Regions from separate parts of the Pelosinus sp. IPA-1 genome, predicted to be linked through region 2. Evidence: a T-box and tRNA genes for the amino acid it is inferred to sense, from the RefSeq annotation. Region 2 holds a T-box; the other holds one or more tRNA genes.
The links. A T-box is a leader RNA that pairs with one kind of tRNA and senses whether it is charged. The one in region 2 lies ahead of QSJ81_RS23005 (valine--tRNA ligase), so its partner is inferred to be a tRNA-Val.
Positions count from the first base shown of each region.

Region 1: it encodes a tRNA-Val, which carries the amino acid that the T-box ahead of QSJ81_RS23005 (valine--tRNA ligase) is inferred to sense. The anticodon was not compared.

Region 1 is NZ_BSVC01000006.1:272,208-279,595, reverse strand. It holds gene QSJ81_RS16390 (putative Se/S carrier protein) at 408-644, opposite strand; gene QSJ81_RS16385 (aminotransferase class V-fold PLP-dependent enzyme) at 641-1,783, opposite strand; gene yedF (sulfurtransferase-like selenium metabolism protein YedF) at 1,822-2,433, opposite strand; gene selD (selenide, water dikinase SelD) at 2,446-3,468, opposite strand; gene mnmH (tRNA 2-selenouridine(34) synthase MnmH) at 3,754-4,791, shown strand; gene QSJ81_RS16365 (Y-family DNA polymerase) at 4,963-5,127, shown strand; tRNA gene QSJ81_RS16360 (tRNA-Val) at 5,715-5,791, opposite strand; gene QSJ81_RS16355 (hypothetical protein) at 5,940-6,479, opposite strand; gene QSJ81_RS16350 (DMT family transporter) at 6,653-7,102, opposite strand; gene QSJ81_RS16345 (3D domain-containing protein) at 7,242-7,388, opposite strand, start outside.
Region 2 is NZ_BSVC01000012.1:3,038-10,425, forward strand. It holds gene QSJ81_RS23000 (bifunctional folylpolyglutamate synthase/dihydrofolate synthase) at 1-1,180, opposite strand, end outside; gene QSJ81_RS23005 (valine--tRNA ligase) at 1,347-4,025, opposite strand; T-box leader at 4,074-4,307, opposite strand; gene QSJ81_RS23010 (3'-5' exonuclease) at 4,381-4,959, opposite strand; gene QSJ81_RS23015 (ATP-binding protein) at 5,103-6,575, opposite strand.

The DNA.
Region 1 (7,388 bases), on a different contig from region 2:
ATTCTATATCACATTCGAAATGACATTTTGGGCACCTACGACAACACTTTAAACACTTTTTTTGAAGATGACAGCAATCCCGGTCAGAATCAGCACTCATTTTTTTATCAACCCTCCTTATTATCTTTATTACATAATATGTTGCTTTGATAAAAAATGTCCCTCGGTGGAGTAAAAGAAAAAGAGCCCAAAGGCTCAAGGATAATTTATATAATAAAGTAACTCCACATAAGAAAGGAAATACAATGCCTTATTTATTGAAATTATTTTAGATCTGGCCTTGCTGTAGAGCAAACTGCCAATTGGAGATAACTTCATATATATCCAAATCAACCTTTTTAAAATGGCTGTTCTTTTTAGAGCAGCTATCGTAATTTTTACCACCCTTATGGCGACTTTCAACCTACTTAAATAACTAACTCATAAATTCTATCATATCCGAGATAATGTTCACTAAGAAGCTTTTCAAGTGAATCTCTGCACTTTGGATCTTCTCTCCACGCCAGACCACATCCAGCTGCAATAGCTCTTGGTAAAGGAATTATGCGACCGCTAAAACCTTTCTCTTTGGCAGCTTCCTCAAAAGCCATAGCTTCTGTGGTCGTTTTAAAGGTTACTACACATTGCAATTCTTTTGGTCTCATGAGCTTTCTTCCTCCAGTAGCCGCATAGCGCGTATAGCCTCGTCCACCTCGTTATTAGTATTAAAATGTGAAAAACTAAAACGCACCATACCCTGCTCCACGGTTCCAAAGACCCTGTGGACTCCTGGGGCACAGTGGGCTCCAGCCCGAGTTGCAATACCGAAACGTTCAAAAAGTTCATCGGCTATTTCTCCTGAATCAATATCTCTTAGGTTAAGTGCAACAACAGGAGTCCTGACTGCTGCATTAAAATCACCATATAGAGTTACTCCAGGCAAATCTTTGACCCCATCTGCAAACCGATTTGCAAGATCAGTTGCTTCCTTAAAAATTCTTAACTGATCATACCTATTCAAGTAATCGCAAGCTGCCAAAAGGCCAACTAGACCATGAGTATTCAATGTGCCAGCCTCAAGTGCTGCAGGCAAAAACTTGGGCATAACATGGGAAAAACTGTCCACTCCTGTTCCTCCGACCTTAAAGGGATCTGGCTGAACTCCATTAGCTAGACAAAGCATACCGATCCCCTGTGGCCCAAGAAGACTTTTATGTCCAGAGCAGCAAAGTGCTGATATCCCGACCTTTTCCATGTCGATAGGGAGTAAACCGGCCGTCTGGGAAGCATCTAAGATCAATAAAAGACCATGTTGTTTACATACCTTACCTGCCCTTTCAATATCTAAAACATTCCCTGTCACGTTTGAAGCATGAGTTAATACCACGGCCTTCGTTTCTGCACGAACTGCAGCCTCTATGCTTTCTATAGGAATACACCCTTTTTTATCTGCAGGGACCACTGTCAGGTTAACACCACGCTTCTCCATAAGATAAAGAGGGCGCAAGACACTATTGTGTTCAAGAGATGTGGTGATGCAATGGTCCCCAGGCTTAAGAAGACCTTGAATGGCAATATTCAAACTTTCTGTAGCATTTGATGTGAACACCACCCGTGATGGATCTCCCACATGAAATAGGTGTGATATCGTTTCTCTGGTTTTATATACCAGACGACTGGCATCTAGGGCTGCACCATGTGCTCCACGCCCACTGTTTCCAGTGCCCTGCAAAGCACGATAAACAGCTTCGGCTACTTCTGGCGGCTTATGAAAAGAAGTTGCTGCATGATCTAAATAAATCATAATTTGATCCTCTCATTAAACAGTGTCATTATTTTTTCTCATGGCTTTACAATCTTTGTAGCCTGCATTTGCTTTTCCACTATAACATACATATTTGTGACGGAGCCTACCCCTAATTTTTCACTCAAACCATAATGATTTAGGCAAGTTCCACAAGTTAAAATCTCCACGCCTTGCGATTCTAAAAGTTTCAAATCAACTAGAGAATCTGCTCCCTCTACAGATAGCTTTGCTCCATTATTATATAGCAGAATTGTTTCAGGCAGCTGATCCTGTTCGGTCAAAGCATAAATGAAGCCCTTCATGAGTGTGCGGCCTAATTTTTCATCGCCTTCGCCCATTTTATCTGAAGAAAATACTACAACAGTTTTATCCATTCTGCTATCTGGAATACAAACAGTTTTTTCTACTTTTTCATTATTAGAAGTTCCAGTCACTGTTAAAGTCACAAGGTAGTGATTCTCATCAATTTTTTCTGAAGATACTTCAAAATGTTTCTGTGCAGCCATTTTGCTCAAATTCTGTACAGCAATAAAATTATCTACAGCTACCTCTACAGTATCCCCCTCATGAAGGGTTGCCAATACTTTCTTAGTTTCTACAACAGGTATTGGACAAGCTTTTCCTCTAGCATCTAATGTTTGCTTCATTTTCATTCTCCCTTATCTTACAATAATTCTCTTATCATCTTTTTTTGTAACCGTTCCAACCAACCCACAAGGCAATCCCAAGGATTTGATTTCATGTAAAACAAGTTCTGCATCTTCAAGAGGTAAGCTGATTAGAAGCCCACCTGATGTCTGCGGGTCAAAAAGGATCTCTTCCATGGCGAAAGGAACCTTTCTGAAGTCTACTCGATCTCCCACGTGATTGCGATTTCGTTGTGCAGCTGCGGTGAGAAAAAACTCATTTGCATAATGAACTGCCTCTGGTATATAGGGTATTTGCAGGCTATCAATCTCAGCCCCAAAACCATCTCCTAACATCTCCTGAAGATGACCTAGAAAACTAAAACCCGTCACATCTGTGCAAGCATGTACACGGTACTTTCCGATAATTTCCGCTGCATATTTATTAAGGGTCGTCATAGAACGGATGGCCAGATCCATGGCTTCCTTAGAACTCTCGCCTACTCGCTGGGCAGTACAAACAATACCTACGCCCAGAGGTTTTGTTAAAAGCAGGTAATCTCCCTCTTGGCAGGCATTGTTCTTGTAAATCTTATCTGGATGGATGGTACCCATTACAGAAAGACCATACTTCACATCACTATCAGCAATGGAATGTCCACCTACCAGGATGCCTCCTGCCTCTTGTACTTTTTCATTGCCTCCCCGCATGATTTCTCCCAAAATATTTAGATCCATCTTCTCAGGGAAGCACACAATATTAAGTGCCGTCTTGACCTGTCCTCCCATTGCATATATATCTGAAAGAGCGTTAGTCGCTGCGATCTGTCCAAAAGTATAAGGGTCGTCCACCATAGGCGGGAAAAAATCCAGTGTCTGAACAACTGCTACATCATCTGTCAACTGATATACAGCCGCATCATCAGAACTATCAAAGCCTACCAGCAAATTTGGATCTGCACCCTTAGGCAACTTCTGAAGAACGGAAGACAACATTCCCGGCCCTAGTTTAGCGGTGCAACCTCCGCCTTTACAAAAAACAATCTCCTCATGCATACTTCACTCGTCCTTTCCTATTCTTGCGCATCAACAGCGACGGTAAACAATCTTCACTGCCATTCGCCTTATGTATTAAACTATAGTTTACTTATATTCCAATTTTACCACACAAATACACGAAACCCTCCCTAATTTTGCGAATTTGTATATTTTTGCAATACCCCTTAAGGAAAAAATGCCCAAACCAACCGAAGTGAATGTTTTTTCTGCTATAATATCAATGTTAACGAATGTATTTTTAGCAAATGAAACAAAAAGAGCGGTTAAAGGGATGAATAAAAATTGTACAAAGTAATTTCTATCCAAGATTCATTACAATTGCCTAATCGATTGTTTATTGATGTCCGTACACCAAAGGAATTTGCGGAAGGGCATTTACCTGGAGCATTGAATATTCCTATATTCTCTAATGATGAACGAGCCTCAGTTGGTACATTGTATAAACAAGTTAGTGTTGATGCTGCTAAACAACTAGGGTTAGAAATTGTATCACCTAAATTGCCCGATATAATAAAAACCATCACAGCTTATGCAAAAAATCATCAAATTGTTATATATTGCTGGCGTGGCGGAATGCGTTCTAAGTCCATTGCCAACATTTTGGACATGCTAAATGTTTCAGTATGTCAATTGGCTGGAGGCTATAAATCATATCGCCGTTATGTTCTGGATCACTTGGAATCATTTGATCTAAAGCCTCAGGTTTTGGTACTGCATGGTGCCACTGGAGTTGGAAAAACAACAATGCTCAATAAATTGTCATCACAAGGAATCCCAACAATTAATTTAGAGGAACTTGCCAATCACCGCGGTTCTGTCTTTGGACAAATTGGCCTCGGCAATAGCACACCAATGCCTATGTTTGAAACTGCAATTTTAAATCTTTTAGAAGAATTCAACAATGAACCTTACTTCATTGTTGAATGCGAAAGCAATCGAATCGGCAATGTCTATATACCTAAAGTTTTATATCAACGTATGCAGTCAGGCAAAAAAATACTTGTTCACGCTAGTATTCCAACAAGGGTGCAGCGATTAATTGCCGAGTATAGTACCAATGATTCTATTGATAAAGCAAAAATACAGCAGGGCATTCAGGCTATTTCGAAAAATTTAGGTAAGAAAAAAACGGCATTCTTACTGGAATGCCTCACAAATAACCATATTGAAGAATTAGTTACCACTTTGCTCACGGATTACTATGATCTTTTGTATGGATTTGAAAGTCCAAAGAACGTTGCCTATGATGCAATTATCAATGCTGAGAACCTAGATCAGGCAACAGCAGAATTTGTGGCTATGGTGCAAAACTTAAAGTAATAATAAAATTTTTATTCAAGATACTCATCCTCTCCTTCTTTCAGAATATAAAATATAGGTATCTTTGGTTGTTATCATTTTGAATGTAGGTTTCGTTTTCATTGCGATTTTTATGGGCTAGTTCCTTAGTAAGATCTAGAGACCTAGACAATTTCTACGCAAGTAGAATGCATGGACCGGCCAGAAATCCAAGACAAACCAGTCGTTGCATGTGGTGATATTAAAGCACGACACGGCAGTGTACTTGCAAAAAACTATCCAGCTAAAGCACTCGGAGTTAAGACAGGTGATGCCATTTGGGAAGCGAAGCAGAAATGCAAGTTCCTTATCAGATAACTAGTGTCGCCTAACTAAGTAACTGGAGATAATACATGCAGGAGGCGATAATATGAATCAAAATAGGAGCAGCAACGAAAATAAAAATGTAGAATCTAACGAAAAAGTTAATGAAAGCAGTAATGTTGAACAACTTTGAATATAAATACAATAAGTATAATGTAAATTCTGGATACAATAGCAAAAAGCCCCGCCCTACCAATTGAGGTAAGACGGGGCTTTTTCAATTATTTTTTAGATGTGTCTATGTACTTAGCCCCGCATTTGGAGCACTCATGTACTTTTTGTTCAGTAACAACCATGTTTACTTGACAGTATTTACACTTCAGAATAAACACCTCCCAATTCAACGTGCTTATGCTCAATATCTAGTAGTAATGCCCACTTGATAGCCATTTATACTCCTTATGCGCTCTGCCTTAATTAAAACGTCAGCCTTAGCCCAATCTTGGCCTTCTTATCATAAGCCTGTCCACATACAGTAAACATTCATTAAAAATGTCCATTTAAAAATGTGATAAGGTACAACATAAGATACAACTTTACATAAGAAAAGCCCTCGCATACCTGCGAAGGCTTGAATTTACTGGTGGGGTTAGGCGGACTCGAACCGCAGACCTCTTCGATGTCAACGAAGCGCTCTAACCAACTGAGCTATAACCCCTTATTATGTTATTCCACTACCAATGTCTTTTGAGACTTAGATGGTGGAGCACTCTTTATATTATAGAGTATTGATCGAATCTTTGCAAGTATATTTATAAATTTTATGTAATGCTATTATGAATAAAGGGGTGTTTTACCATCCCTTATTAAAATTCGTCGTCATACTCGTCTTCATCTTCTTCTTCGTATTCTTCAACGATTTCTTGGAGACGTCTTAAATTATCTATAAGATCTTCATTTGCCGTTTCTCTAAGTTCTTGAAGGGTTGCAATTAAGCCTTCATAGCTTGATTCCAACGGTAAAACCATTGTTTTTGTAATATCAATGTCTATATCTTCTAAAATCATGATTTCCATGATCTCTTCCATTTTCTCTTTGCCTAATTTCTTAACACTTTCTAAGGTACTTTTGATTAGCTCTCCTGTTTCCTCTGTAATTTCCTTGACGCTTAGAATATAGTCTTCTTCAGTACGTTCAATCGTGTAATATAAATTTCCCCGCTCGTTTATCCCGTCGAAAGTAAAAGGCTCGCCTATTTTAATGGCTTCTAATATCCGCTCTTCAATTTCTAGATAGATATCATCAAGCCCTTCATGACTTGTTTTTTCTTCGCCAAAGGTTAATGAATAACTTTTTCCCGGCCGATTCAATAAACCTTCTCTATTATCATTGTCAAAAACTTTCACTTAGCATTCCTCCGATTACCATTTTAAAAATAACTACTGATATTTCGACTATTGTTTCTGTAATTCCTCTTTGTATCATTAGAAATTTGAAAGTACCCTGACAGACAGAAAAGCCTTATGCTTCTAACATGAGGCTAATGAGATCATTCTTTCTTAAAAATGTAGTGTATTATTTAACTTAATAGTAGTTTGCCACCAATGGCCAATAAGATAAGACCAACTATTTGATTCCAACCATAGGCCATTTGTGTCAAGCCAAATGCGCCAAAATGGTCGATGACAATGGCGGTTAATACCTGTCCAATAATAATTGCTGTTGTAGCATTGGCAACCCCTACCTGTGGTATACTAGCAGCCACCAAATAAATAATACCTACACCAACCACTCCACCTAAGTAAACATACCAAGGTGCTTCACTTAAAAGAGATAAATTGCCTTTTCCCATATGGAAAGCAAAAAGTAGTATTAGTAGCAAGATCGTCCCTGTAATATGTACAATAAATGTTGTCTCTAAGAGGCCAACGACTTTACTTAGCCCAGTATTGAGTGATCCTTGTACTGCCATAAGAATACCCGAGATAAATGCCAATGATAATGCAAGTAAGTTCCCTGATATATCCAAATCTTACACTCCTCAATGAGAAACCGTATTTTCTCTATTCTTTATAAAGGTAGTATCCTATTTGATATATCTTTCTATACAAGCTATCTGATATAATAATAAAAATTTTACGCAAAAAAAAGGAGCAGGCAACCGCCTGCTAATCTATGATGTATACTGTTACCCGTTGTCTACCAAACTGCATGGCTTCCCCATGACTATCAAATGCTAAATCGATCTTATCTCCTCTTATGGCGCCGCCAATATCATCTGCTATTGCGTAGCCATAACCGGGTATAAATAACCT
Region 2 (7,388 bases):
CATTAATAGAGTGAGCTACTTCTATATAAGCCGCTTGTATTTCCCGGGCAACATCCTCTGGCTTACCCGCCCTCTGGGAGATAGGAGCTACTACAACCACCTTATCCTCAGGACATATTAGGGTTGTAACAATTGTTTTCACATCTTTATCTTGTAAAATTCCCAATAAGAATACAATTTCTTTATGTCCATAAAATTGATCTAAATTTTCACGCAGCGCTCTTGCTCCATCTGGATTATGAGCTCCATCAATAATAATCGTTGGGCTTTTCGATACGATTTCAAATCTTCCAGGCCAACAAACTTGGCATAAACCTTTTTCAATTGCTGGTAAATCAATTCTTTTTTCACTTTTCCCTAGGATCACTGCTGTCATAACCGCAACTGCACAATTATCAACTTGGTGAGCACCTAAAAGATTGACAGCAAAGTTTCCAATTTCCTCTTGCTCTTTAAGCTTTACTCCTACTTTTTGATAATGTTCCTCCATTCCGAGAAAAGTCCCAGAAAAGTCTTGCCCATTTACATAACATGCAGTGGATTTCTCCTGAGCAGTTTTTATTATCACCTCTAAGGCTTGCCCTTTAGCTGCTGTAACTACGGGGACTCCTTGCTTAATAATACCGGATTTATGATGCGCAATTTCTTCTATCGTGCTACCACACTTATCTATATGATCTAATGTAACATTTGTAATGACAGATAAAATTGGCATAATAACATTGGTCGAGTCAAGCAATCCACCTAAACCCACTTCAATGACAGCATACTCTACTTCACACGATGCAAAATAGTAAAATGCTGCTGCTGTTAATACTTCAAACTCTGTTGGATGATCGAAACCTTGTAATACTATTCTATCCACAAATTGGCTTGTATACGCAATTGCTTGGGCAAATTCCTCTGGTGATGCCTCTTGTCCATCCACAATCATCCGCTCCGTATATTCTGCTAAATGGGGAGAAGTATACATGCCCGTTTTTATGCCTCCGTTGTTTAAAATAGAAGCTAGCATGGCAGTTGTTGAACCTTTACCATTTGTTCCCGCCACATGAATACTTTTAAACTTTTTTTCTGGATGATCCATTAACTCCAACAACTTTTCAATTCGCGCTAACCCCAGATTAATGCCAAACTTATTTAAATTCGCTAAATAACTTAGGGATTCTTCATATGTCACACTTGTCACACCCTTCTAATAAAAAAGAAATTGAACCACAAAGACACAAAGGACACAAAGGGAACTATCATAAACTTCCCTCATACCTACTTTGTGTGCCGCCGCAGCGGCATTGTGCCTTTGTGATTCTAATATTGCTTTATTATAAATTTTTATCGTTTAGAATCTATAACGTAGCCAAATAAGCTAGTCTTTCACGAATGGCTGTTTGTTTTTCTTGGTATTCGCCTGCCTTTGCTTTCTCCTTGGCGATGACCTCAGCTGGCGCTTTGGCGACAAACCCTTCATTGGATAATTTCCCCTCAATGCGAGCAATTTCTTTGTCCAATGTAGCCAATTCTTTATTCAAGCGAGCTGATTCTTTTTCTACATCAATTAACCCTTTGAGAGGCAAATAGATTTCAACACCACTTACCACAGCGGTCATGGCATTTTCAGGTTTAGCTTCTGCATCATCTAATAATTGAATAGGTTCTGCAGCAGCTAACGTTTTCAAATATGACAAGTTCTTTGCAAAAACTTCTTGCAGCTCTTTCGCAACAATTTGCAAAATAACCTCACTCTTTTTCCCTGGTGGCACATTGACCTCGGCACGCATATTTCGAATGGACTTAATGGTTTCCATAATAGTATTCATTTGAGTTTCTACATCGTCATTAATCAATGTTGAACTGTCCATTGGCCAATCAGCTACCATAATACTTTGCCCTTCATGCGGCAAGTGCTGCCAGATGGTTTCTGTAATAAAAGGCATAAAAGGATGTAATAGTTTTAGTGTATTTTCAAGTACATACCATAGGACATATTGGGCAGTTGCACGCGCTGTAGATTCTTCTTTATTGTATAATCTTGCTTTTGCCATTTCAATATACCAATCGCAATACTCATTCCAAATAAACTCATATAGCAGACGAGCTGCTTCTCCTAATTCAAATCGTTCTAAATTACGTGTCACTTCATTCACAGTCTTTGCATAACGACTTAAAATCCACTTATCTGCTAAGGTAAAGTTGTCTTCCTGCTTTGCCCTTACTCCATAATTGGCTAATGTATCAACACTATCTACATCTTCCAAATTCATTAGCACGAAACGGGAAGCATTCCATAATTTATTGGCAAAGTTACGACTTGACTCTACTCTTTCCCAGTAAAAGCGCATATCATTTCCTGGCGTATTACCAGTCACTAAGGTAAACCGCAAAGTATCTGCACCATTTTTATCAATAACTTCTAATGGATCAATCCCATTCCCTAAGGATTTACTCATTTTCCGTCCTTGGGAGTCCCGAACCAAACCATGAATAAAAACATGTTTAAAAGGAATTTCCTTCTTAAACTCTAATCCCATCATGATCATTCTAGCTACCCAGAAGAAAATAATATCATATCCTGTTACCAATACACTAGTAGGATAAAATTGTTCTAATTCCTCGGTATCTTCTGGCCAGCCCATAGTGGAAAAAGGCCACAAGCCGGAACTAAACCAGGTATCTAGTACATCCTCATCTTGTTCAATTTTATGACTGCCGCACTTTGGACATACATTAACTTCTTCCCTTGCTACAATAGTTTCACCACATTCGCAATACCAAGCGGGAATACGATGTCCCCACCAAATTTGCCTTGAAATACACCAGTCCCGTATATTGCTCATCCAATTAATGTACGTTTTTGTAAATCGTTCGGGAACAAATTGAATTTCACCTGAAGTCACAGTTTCAATGGCTGGTTCAGCTAGCGACTGCATTTTAACAAACCATTGCTTAGATACCAAAGGTTCTACAACTGTGGTACAACGTTGGCAATGACCTACTGCATGCATATGGTCATCAATTTTCACCAAATACTCTTTCTCATCTAAATCCTTGACTAATACTTTACGGCACTCATAACGATCAAGTCCTGCATATTTACCCGTGCCTTCTGACATTTTTCCATCGTTATCAATTACTACAATTTGCGGTAATTTATGACGTAATCCCATTTCAAAATCGTTAGGGTCATGAGAAGGAGTAATCTTAACCGCACCTGTACCAAAAGCCTGATCAACGTATTCATCGGCAATTACGGGAATTAATCTTCCTACTAACGGCAGAATTAGATTTTTTCCAATCAAATGGCTATATCTGGCATCTTCCGGATTAACTGCTACTGCGGTATCTCCCAAAATAGTTTCTGGCCGCGTAGTAGCTACTGTCAAATACTCACCTTCACTCCCCTCTACTGGGTAACGAACATGGTATAAATGACCTGGCTTTTCTTCATGTTCTACTTCAATATCACTTAAAGCAGTATTGCAGCGTGGACACCAATTAGTGATCCGATTTCCCTGATAAATAAGGCCTTTTTCATATAAAGAAACAAAAACTTCCCGTACAGCCTTGGAACAACCTTCGTCCATGGTAAAACGCTCTCGCTGCCAATCACAAGAAGCACCCAAACTTTTCAGTTGTTTAATAATTCTGTCGCCATACTGTTCTTTCCATTCCCAAACCTTTTCAATAAACTTTTCCCGCCCCATATCATAACGAGAAATGCCTTCCTTTGCTAACATCTCTTCTACTTTAATTTGGGTAGCAATACCTGCATGGTCTGTTCCTGGCATCCACAATGTATTGTAGCCTTGCATACGGCGAAAACGAATTAAAATATCTTGTAATGCATTATCTAAAGCATGCCCCATATGTAATTGCCCCGTTACATTAGGAGGCGGAATAACAATACTAAAAGGTTTTTTCCCCTTATTTACTTCCTGATGAAAGAAACCATTATCTTCCCAATATTTATACCATTTTGCTTCTACCGCCTGAGGGTCATATACTGTTGGAATATTTTTTTCTGTCAAAATTAACTCCTCCTACTTTTTGAAAAATAAAAAAGCTCCTTCATCCTATAAAAGGACGAAAGAGCATACTTTCGTGGTACCACCTTGTTTCTTCGAGTAAAGAGAAATAATACTTACTCGAACTCCAATACCATAACGGGGCATAACCGACTGCACCTACTATAAGTTCAATGCAATAGCTCCAGGACTACCTTCCGCTACCCCATTCCGAGAGATCTTTCAGCCAAGGATCTCCTCTCTAATCGGCGGCAATAACGTACTCCTTCCTATCATCGCTTTTAATATATATACCATACTATACCTATAGTATACAGTCTTTGTCAAGATTAGTGAAAAAATACTATATCGATACTACTTAGGCAAAATCTTTTACAGGAAGCTTCAACAAATGCATCATCTGTAGAAAATTGTCAGCTTTTAACTCTTGCCCCGCTAGCAGAGCAATTTTAGCACAAGTTCGTGCATCATGCAGAGCATTATGATGATCAAAGTCAATCTGAAAACGCTGAGCTAATGTATTAAGCTTATAGTTCTCTCCACCAGGCCATGTTTTTTTCGCAATTTGAACTGTACAACTATGTTTAAAAAATGGCATAGGCAATGAATATTCCCTCAGGATACCTCGTAGCACGCTAATATCAAAAGTTGCATTATGGGCAATCACAATTTTATTTTCAAGATGCGGACGAATCCGTTCCCACAATTGATCAAAAGTTGGTTTATTCACTACATCTTCTGGGTGAATGCCATGCACCTGTATATTACGATAGTCAAATTTAAGAACTGGCGGGCGTATTAAAGAGTAAGCTGATCGGACGATTTGTCCATTTTCCACTGTTACCGCAGCCATGCTACATACACTAGAACGACTCGCATTGGCCGTTTCAAAATCAATTGCTACGAAATTCATTCTTATTGGCGCTAACTCGCGCACTTACTCCTCTCCATGATACATTATTTTTTAGATACATATTCTTTAGTATATCATAATATCGAATTACATCGATAGCCTTAATTCAACTACATTCTTAAATTGCACTAATACACAAATTACCCAAATTCGCATCCTAGTTAGAATTAGAAGTCCTGAGAGTGAGTAAAGGATATTATAAAAGTACTACCTCGCCCTTCTTCGGACTGCACCTCAATACTACCATTATGCTTATTAATGATGCTTTCACAAATTGCTAAGCCCAAACCAGTCCCATTATCCTTTGTTGTATAGAAAGGATTGAATATTTTCTCTAACTTTTCCTTTGCTATGCCACTACCTGTATCAGAAATCGTTACTACAATTTGTTCGTCAACTAAAGTCGTCCGAATTGTCAACATACCGCTATCATCCATTGATTCAATTCCATTACGGGTTAGATTAAAAAGTACTTGCTTAATTTCTTTCTCGCTTAATAATTGATCAGGGAGATTTTCCGCTAAACATAGATCTACTACCACATTATTCTTGGTTGCATCCGTTGCCACAAGAGGAAATGCTTGCCTAATTATAGTATTAATGTTGTGCTTATTTCGTTCAATCTTTGTGTTTCCTGCTAGAGAAAGAAAATCCGTAATAATGCTTTCAATGCGAATTAATTCTCCTAAAACAATATCAAATTGTTCATTTAAACTAGCTGGTACTTTAGATCCTAAATATTGCAAATATCCCTTAATTACTGTCATTGGATTGCGTATTTCATGTGCTACGCCAGTCGCCATTTCCCCGATGAGATTCAATCTATCCATTTTGTATAATGCATGACGCATTTGTTCATATTCTGTAATATCATGAAATATCGCTAGTGCCCCCCTATTTCGCCCTTCCATATCTCTTATTGGAATCGCGTTAATCAACATTTGCTTATTCATTATATCGTTAGAGACATTCCTCACCGCGATTCCGCGCAACGCTTTTTGCAAAGGACTCTCTTTCCACTGAGTACCAATATGGGCTGTACGAAACTCAGGGTTTGAACCGATTAATTTTTCTTTTGTAAATCCAGGGAAAAATAAATCAATATAGGCTTGATTACCATTTTTAAAATTACCAAGTTCATCTACCATAATAACCGCAAAAGGACAAAGATCAATGAGTTGATTAAAATCCCGAGCCGATTGTACAGCGCTTAATTGAGACAACTTTCGTATTGTAATATCTCTAACTGTGCATAAAACTGCCTCCACAATTCCCGCAGAACTATATAGAGGATAGAGATAATACTCAAAATAGCTGATTCCATAACTTGTTAATTGAGGATCCTTTAACTCATTTTCCACTGGTTGTCCCATTGAGAAAACAGTTGCAAGGTCCTGTTCTAATTGCTCATTATGAGGTAGCCCTATTTCTCTACGTTCCTTTCCTTCCATATCAGAAGGTTTTAAGCCGATATAACGTGCTCCAAATCCATTGACAAATAAGTACCTGTGTTGCTTATCAAATACACTTACCTGGTCTGGAAAACTACATTCCTTAACTGGATTATTAGCGATAATTTTTTCTAACTGTTCCTCTGTTGATTTTAAATTACGGATGTACTCTTTAATTGCCCCTGACACAATATCTTACCCTCCAAAATTCACCTATCTACCAACATATTACAATATAACGATATGCATAATTTGTAATTTTATGGTAATGTTTTCATAGTTTTAATTATAATTTAAATATTTGTGTCTTTAGGGGGAGAATTTTAAAAATTAAAAAGAAAAAGACCAAAATACAAGGCAGAAATAGCCTTTTTTTAGTCTTTTTGTCGTATAGTTTATCCGATGACTAAACCGCTCTAAGACTCCCATCTTCATCTCGTTAACAGCCTGTAATATCCTGCCCTCTAGTTAAGATAACAGTCTGTAAACTCGAAGTAAGTTCGCTCTAAGGATTTTCGAATCCAAGGCTCACTTATCTCGTTAACAGCCTGTAATATCCTGCCCTCTAGTTAGGATAACAGTCTGTAAACTCGAAGTAAGTTCGCTCTAAAGATTTTCGAATCCAAGGCTCACTTATCTCGTTAACAGCCTGTAGTATCCTGACCTCTGGTTAGGATAACAGTCTGTAAACTCGAAGTAAGTTCGCTCTAAGGATTTTCGAATCCAAGGCTCACTTATCTCGTTAACAGCCTGTAGTATCCTGACCTCTGGTTAGGATAACAGTCTGTAAACTCGAAGTAAGTTCGCTCTAAGGATTTCGAATCCAAGGCTCACTTATCTCGTTAATAGCCTGTAATATCCTGCCCTCTAGTTAGGATAACGGTCTGTAAAACTCGAAGTAAGTTCGCTCTAAGGATTTTCGAATCCAAGGCTCACTTATATAAGTGGGAGTTAAGAGCGGCTAAGTCCCTGGATAAGAAAGGCTAAGATTCAGATGGAGTT